3 regions of the Tardiphaga sp. 862_B3_N4_1 genome follow, and region 1 is predicted to be linked to each of the others. Evidence: riboswitches for the same ligand, from Rfam matches in the RefSeq annotation. Region 1 holds a riboswitch; each other region holds the start of a gene.
What was found. A riboswitch is a leader RNA that binds a small molecule or an ion and turns the genes downstream of it on or off. The one in region 1 is predicted to bind cobalamin.

Region 1 (2,197 bases):
GTTGCGTCGCTGCGTGCTGCCGCCTTCGTGATCGCCGCGCGCTTGCGCGCCATGCCGGCATCATCCTGCCCGGCGCCAACGCCGATACAATCATCCAGGGGGGCCGGCGCGAGTCGATGAACCACCAGTGCCGATGAGGCCGTGTTGCCAATTCCCATCTCGCCGAGCGCGATGATGTCTGCGCCGGCCTTGATCTCACCGACGGCGATTCTGAAGCCGCGCGTCAGCGCATCGGCCGCGTGCTCTGCCGTCATCGCTGGCTCGCGCGCGGCATTCGCCGTACCCATGCGAACCTTTGCATCGACCAGCTTCGGGTGCACCGGCAGCTCGGCGGCGACGCCGATGTCGATCACGCGCACACCGATGTCATTGGCCGCGGCGAAAGCATTGGCCGTGGCGCGGCCGGCCAGATAGGTCATCACCATCGCGACCGTGACCGCCGACGGATATTGCGACACGCCTTCGGCTACGAGTCCGTGATCCCCCGCGAAGACCAGCAGCACGGCATTGTCGCCGCGGGGCTCGCCCGGATGCCGGATCATGCCGAGCTGCAGCGCCAGGTCCTCGATTCTCCCCAGCGATCCCGGCGGTTTGGCCTTGCCGTCGATGACGGCGCGGATGCCTGCCGCGATCTGCGGGTCAACAGGCGCAATGGCGGGCGGCTGCCACAAGGACTGGGAATAAGCGGGCATAGGGTTCCTTTTCGCGGCCTAACTGACGCAAGACGACCTACAAGGTCAACAGGTCCGGGCGACAGTCCGTCGGCGCGGTTGACCCCGGCGCACCCGGCAGATAGCGTCTTTTGCGATGGTCCTTCCGCGTGGAAGGTGAATAGGGAAGCCGGTTTGAGGCCGGCGCTGCCCCCGCAACTGTAAGCGACGAGCCCGCGCCGGTGCCACTGGGAATTCTTCAGAATTCTTGGGAAGGCGGCAACAGGCTATGACTCGCAAGCCAGGAGACCTGCCATCACGAACTGTGCTTTGGAGGCGTCGTCGGGGCGGGGTGCACCGGACGGGAGCGAACCGACGGCCATGCTGTCGGCGCGATCCAACAAAGCTCGTAGGCCCGTGAGGGCATGAACTGAGCATGTGATGGATCACGACAGCGCCGATATCTCTGGCGAACAAATTTCGGTCGAACCGCCGCGCCCTGTGCCGGCTGGTCCCGTTGTCGTGAGCGTGTGCATCAGCTGCAAGGCCGCCGAAACCGGCACGATCATCGGGCCGGACATGTTCGACGCGGTGAAGGCCGCGCTCGGCGAGGGCGATGCCGCCGTGATGGTGCGTCCGGTGCAGTGTCTCAGCGTCTGCAAGCGGCCAGCAACCGTCGCGGTGACGAGCCCTGACGGCTACACGTTCCTGTTCGGCGATCTGCAGACCGATAGCGGCAGCGCGGCGCTGGTGTCTTTCGTGGAGTCCTATCAGAAGGCCGACTACGGCCTGGTGCCATGGCGCGAGCGCGCCGAGGTGCTGCGCAAGGGCATGGTCGCGCGCGTGCCGCCGATGCGGTGGTCGCCTGAAGATGGGCGTGCGCCGAAATGACCGCGACCTCTACCACGTTGGTGCTGGGTGGTGCGCGCTCGGGCAAGTCGTCCTTCGCCGAAAAGCTGGTCGATGGCATCGGCCTGACGAAAATCTATCTGGCCACTGCGACGGCCGGTGACGACGAGATGCATGCCCGCATCGCGCAGCATCGCAGGCAGCGCGGCGAAGGCTGGATCACCGTGGAAGAGCCGCTGGCGCTGGTCGATGCGCTGACGCGCGAGGCGACGGTCGGCCGCGTCGTGCTGGTGGATTGCCTGACGCTATGGCTGTCGAATCTGATGTTTGCCGAGCGCGATCCGGAGATCGAGGCGAAGCGCCTCGTGCGTTTTCTCGATGTCTCGCGCTATCCAATCGTGTTCGTGTCCAACGAAGTCGGCCTCGGCCTCGTACCGGAGACACCGCTCGGCCGCGCATTTCGCGATGCGCAGGGCCGGCTCAACCAGATCATCGCGGCCGCCGTGCCGAATGTTGCTTTCATTGCAGCCGGGCTTCCGCTCTGGCTCAAGCGTTCCCAGGAGAATTGAATGTCCCGCGTTCCCGTCACCGTCCTCACCGGATTTCTCGGCGCCGGCAAGACCACGCTGCTACGCTCGCTGCTGACCCAGGCTGATGGCCGCCGCATCGCCGTGATCGTCAATGAGTTCGGCGATGCC
Region 2 (2,197 bases), on a different contig from region 1:
GGTCTCGACGTCTTTCCAGTGCCGCTGGCTGTTCAGGTAGTACAGGGTGTTGCGCAGCGTAATGCTGTCTGTCACCTGCCACTCGGTCTTTACCTGGTTCCAGCTGTCCTGATAGCGGATGCTGCTGTCGCCGACATTGTAGTTCCTGAAGCGCAGGGATTCATCGAGCTTGCCGTTGATCAGCGGTGTGCCGAAATAGCGCGACGGGCTGCGATCGCCGTAATCCGTGGAGATCGTCCAGGTGATGTCTTCGGTCTGCTTGATCTGGACGGCGGCATGCACTTCGACATTGGAGGTGTTGTCACGATCGACCCAGCCGTCCGACATGTTGCCGGTCGCGGTGATGCGATAGGCGACATCCTTGTTGATCGGTCCACCGCTATCCACTGCAATGCGCCGGGTCATGTTGCTGTCGAGCGAGATTTCGGCCTGATTGCGCGGCACCCAAAGCGGCAGTTTCGAGATGACGTTGATGGCGCCGCCGACGGCACCTTCGCCATACATCACCGATGCCGGGCCGCGTAGCACCTCAACGCGCTCAGCTGACCAGGTATCATAGGGGAAGGTCAGCGTGCCCGAGCCGACATAGAGCCGTGTGCCGTCATACAGAGTCATCACGGTGCCGTTGCCGGTGAAGCCGCGGGTGTTGAAGGCGATGCTGCCATTGCCCGGCGCCGGGCTTGCGGTGAAGCCGGTGGCGTTCTGTGTCACGGCGTCAATCAGATTCTGCTGGCCACGCTCGGCCATGGTCTCGGCAGAGATCACCTCGACGCTGGCCGGCGTCTGCAGGCGCGTCAGGCCAAGGCGGCTGCCCGTCGACGTCGTGCCGGTGAGGTTGAGTGTCGGTGCCGCGAAGACGGGGCCTGTCGGCGTGGCGACCGGCGCGCCGGTATTGGCGGCGACATTGCGCTGTTGCCGCGAGCGCGCAGCGCGCGATGCATTGCCGTTCGTGGCGCGGCGTGCCCGCTGAGGCGTCGCCGACGGCTGAACGACGACAGGATCGAGCGTCTGGCTCGACTGTGTGGTTTGCGACCAGCTTTCGCTCGGACACAACAAGCAGGAGAGAGCAACAGAATAAAGTAAGGGAGCATGTCGCTTCAACGCGACGGGAGAAACGGAGGTCATGAACAGGACTCGCGGTTACGTGGCACGTCACCGCAAACCAAGTCTCGCCGCCGCTTTCAAACAGGCAGTGTGACTTCCACCAGGACACCCCGCCCAATGTGCTCGCGTGTGACCACGACTGGCGGCAGGTCTCCTGGCTCGCGGGTCACTGCCTGTCGCCGCCTTCCCAGGTGAACACCCAGTGGCTCTTGGCGCAGGCTCGCCGCTTACAGTTGCGGGGGCAGCCGCGGAATCGGGGGATCCCCCTCACCGCATTCCCTTTTGATCCCCGAAGGGAACCGTCACGTTCACGTTAAGGTGAAATTTCCAAATGTGTCAATCAAGTTGCTAGTCACTCGCAACGTGCGCTGACAGGTGTTGATATTGCGCATCACCTGTCATCGCAGCGTCAAGCGATCTGCCTAGAGCCACTGGTGCCAGAGCCAGGATCAGGAGTTCGCCATGGCACTACGTTTATCCCGTCGTCGCTTCCTCGCGCACTCAGCCGCAGCAGGCGCAAGCTTCCTTGCGATGCCCTATCTCAGCCGCGCCGCCGATCGCCCGGTGGTGTCACATGGCATTCAGTCCGGCGATGTCGGGATCAACAGCGGCATGATCTGGTCGCGCGCGGATCGGCCGGCGCAGATGATGGTGGAAGTCGCCACCACCGAATCCTTCAGCAATGCGCGCATGTTGCCGCCGATGGCGGCGCTGCCCGAAACCGATTTCACGGCGAAGCTGCTGCTCGACAATCTGCCCGCGGGACAGGACATCTTCTATCGCGTCAAATTCCGCGATCTCTCGCATACCGACATCGTCGGCGAGCCGGTCATCGGTCGCTTCCGCACCGCGCCAGCGGATCGCCGCGATGTGTCTTTCGTTTGGGGCGGCGATGTCGCAGGCCAAGGCTGGGGCATCAACGCCGAGGATGGCGGCATGGTCACCTATGCCACCATGCGAAAGCACAACCCGGATTTCCTGATCCATTCCGGCGATACGATCTACGCCGATGGTCCGATCCTGCCTGAAACGAAACTGCCTGACGGCGCGATCTGGAAGAACACCATCACGGTGCCGGAGAAGGCGAAGGTCG
Region 3 (2,197 bases), 3.6 Mb from region 1:
CCACCGAATGAATCGATGCCGACGCGTCCATAGACGGTTTGCAGCAGACGCGTCGCCGCTGACGGCGTATCCGGAAGCGTTCCCGTTGCTGCATCATAGGCCGAGCGCGTGAACGAATGGACGATGCCTGACTCAAGCCGGATGCCTTCGCCTGCATCGTAGCCGATGCGCGCCGAGCCGCCGACGCGATCGAAGCTGTCGTTTTCGAGATTCGGAAAACGTGCTTCGAGGGCAGGGATACGATAACCGTAACGCGAGAAACCGTTGCTGTGCTGACCGCCGCCGGTGAAGGCATAGGACCACGGACCGTTGGATCCGGTCAGCGATCCCTGCGTCATGACGGTGCCATAGCTGCCGGCTTCCGTGCGGACATTGACCTGCGCAGGACCGGAGCCCTTCTTGGTGATGATGTTGACCACGCCGCTCATGGCGTCTGAGCCATAGAGCGCGCTCTGTGGCCCCTTCAGGACCTCGATGCGCTCGATGGCGGAGGGCGTGAACATGGCGAATTCGAAGTCGCCCGATGCAGCCGTGGGATCGTTGACGCGGATGCCGTCGATCATCACCAGGGTCTGGCCGGTATTGCCGCCGCGCAGGCGCACATTCGCGGTGCCGCCGGGGCCGCCATTTTCGCTGATATCGAGGCCAGGCACGGTGCGCAGCGCATCGACCAGCGAGCCGGGATTGCTGGTCGCAATGGTTTCGCCTGACACCACGCTAATCGAACTGCCAGTGCGATTGAGCTGTTCGGGTGCTCTGTCCGCCGTCACTACGATTTCGGAGAGCTGCTCGGCACTGGACTGCGCAGCACTGTGAGAGCAGGACAGAACAACAACGGCCGCAGTGCCTGCGGCCAAATTCCGGATAGTCATATAACCCCTTCCGTCGACCCACCGTCGAACGAGTGTGAAACTCGTTACCGGCCGGTCTCCTGGCTCGCGGTGGTCTCCCGGTCCGCCTTCCCGAATCTGCGATGCAAATTCAGTGGCTTTGTGGACCTGGAATGGCCGCTTACAGTTGCGGGGGCAGCCGCGGCATAGGGGATATTTCCCCGCACCGCATTCCCGTTTCACCTCCTTGCGGAGGCACCGATAACGACAGACAGGAAGCACAGCGCGCCGCGCGGTGCAACAGCCATCGCCGCGTTGGGGACTCTATTGCTCGTGCTGTAGCGCGGCGAGCACGTCGTCGGGGCGCTCGACCATCATCATGTGGCCAGTGCCCGGCAGAATCACCGTGCGGGCGTTTTTCAAGGCGGCGGCCAGGGTCTTGCCAGCCTTGGCGGGAGTCATCATGTCCCGCTCGCCGAGGATGAGCGTGACCGGGATTTCGAGCTGGGCCGCAGCAGTCAGCGCATTCTGGTATGTATTGCAGGCGTTGAGATCGGCGAACAGCACGCCCGGCTTCGTGGCTTCCAGCACGCGCTGCGCGCCGCTATGCATCCACAACCCCGGCGCGAGACTGCCGCCGAGTTCGGCGCGAAAGCCGAGCCCCCAGATTGACACCATGTCGATGGCGGAGTGCTGATTGGCTTCGGCATCCTTCAACAGATCCGGGCCGACGGTCATCGTCCCTGCCGTGCCCATCAGGTCGAGGCGCGTGACTTTACGGGGATGCCGCGCTGCGGTCTCCAGCGCAATCAGCGAGCCCATGGAATGGCCGATCAGCCGCGCAGTCTTTGTGCCCGCTGCCTCGATCAATGCTGCTGTCCAGTCTGCGAGATCGGCGATGGTCGTGAGCGCTTCACCTTTCGAGCGACCATGGCCGGGCAGATCCGGCGCTAGTACGGCGAAGCCATGATGCGCAAACCAGCGCGTATGCAGCGCCCATGTCGAGTGATCGAAGCCGGCGCCGTGGATCATCACGACTACGGGCAGGGAAGGATCGAATGCGCGGCCGCCATTCGCGATATAGGTCTCGTGACCGTTGACGGTGAGTTGCATCGCTCAGCCCTTTTGCGAGATGCGCAGCGCCTGCGCGAGGTCATCGATGATGTCATCGGCGGCTTCGATGCCGATGGAGAGACGGATCAGCTCCTCGCCGATGCCGGCGGCCTTGAGCTGCTCCGCATCCATCTGCTGATGCGTGGTGCTGCCGGGATGAATGACCAGTGTCTTGGCGTCGCCGACATTGGCGAGATGGCTGGTCAGCTTCAGCGCTTCGATGAATTTGCGGCCGGCATTGCGGCCGCCCTTGA

Region 2: it holds a riboswitch for cobalamin, as region 1 does, so the genes downstream of both, AB8B02_RS25940 (TonB-dependent receptor) here and AB8B02_RS00020 (DUF1636 family protein) in region 1, are expected to answer to the same signal.
Region 3: it holds a riboswitch for cobalamin, as region 1 does, so the genes downstream of both, AB8B02_RS17235 (TonB-dependent receptor plug domain-containing protein) here and AB8B02_RS00020 (DUF1636 family protein) in region 1, are expected to answer to the same signal.

What each region holds. Positions count from the first base shown of each region.
Region 1 covers NZ_JBPWQB010000001.1:4,312-6,508, reverse strand. Annotated here, with positions in the region: gene cobT (nicotinate-nucleotide--dimethylbenzimidazole phosphoribosyltransferase) at 1-692, opposite strand, end outside; cobalamin riboswitch at 792-982, shown strand; gene AB8B02_RS00020 (DUF1636 family protein) at 1,092-1,541, shown strand; gene cobU (bifunctional adenosylcobinamide kinase/adenosylcobinamide-phosphate guanylyltransferase) at 1,538-2,068, shown strand; gene cobW (cobalamin biosynthesis protein CobW) at 2,069-2,197, shown strand, end outside.
Region 2 covers NZ_JBPWQB010000002.1:1,821,294-1,823,490, forward strand. Annotated here, with positions in the region: gene AB8B02_RS25940 (TonB-dependent receptor) at 1-1,125, opposite strand, end outside; cobalamin riboswitch at 1,232-1,423, opposite strand; gene AB8B02_RS25945 (alkaline phosphatase D family protein) at 1,567-2,197, shown strand, end outside.
Region 3 covers NZ_JBPWQB010000001.1:3,615,948-3,618,144, reverse strand. Annotated here, with positions in the region: gene AB8B02_RS17235 (TonB-dependent receptor plug domain-containing protein) at 1-872, opposite strand, end outside; cobalamin riboswitch at 905-1,108, opposite strand; gene AB8B02_RS17230 (alpha/beta fold hydrolase) at 1,155-1,943, opposite strand; gene AB8B02_RS17225 (O-acetylhomoserine aminocarboxypropyltransferase) at 1,947-2,197, opposite strand, start outside.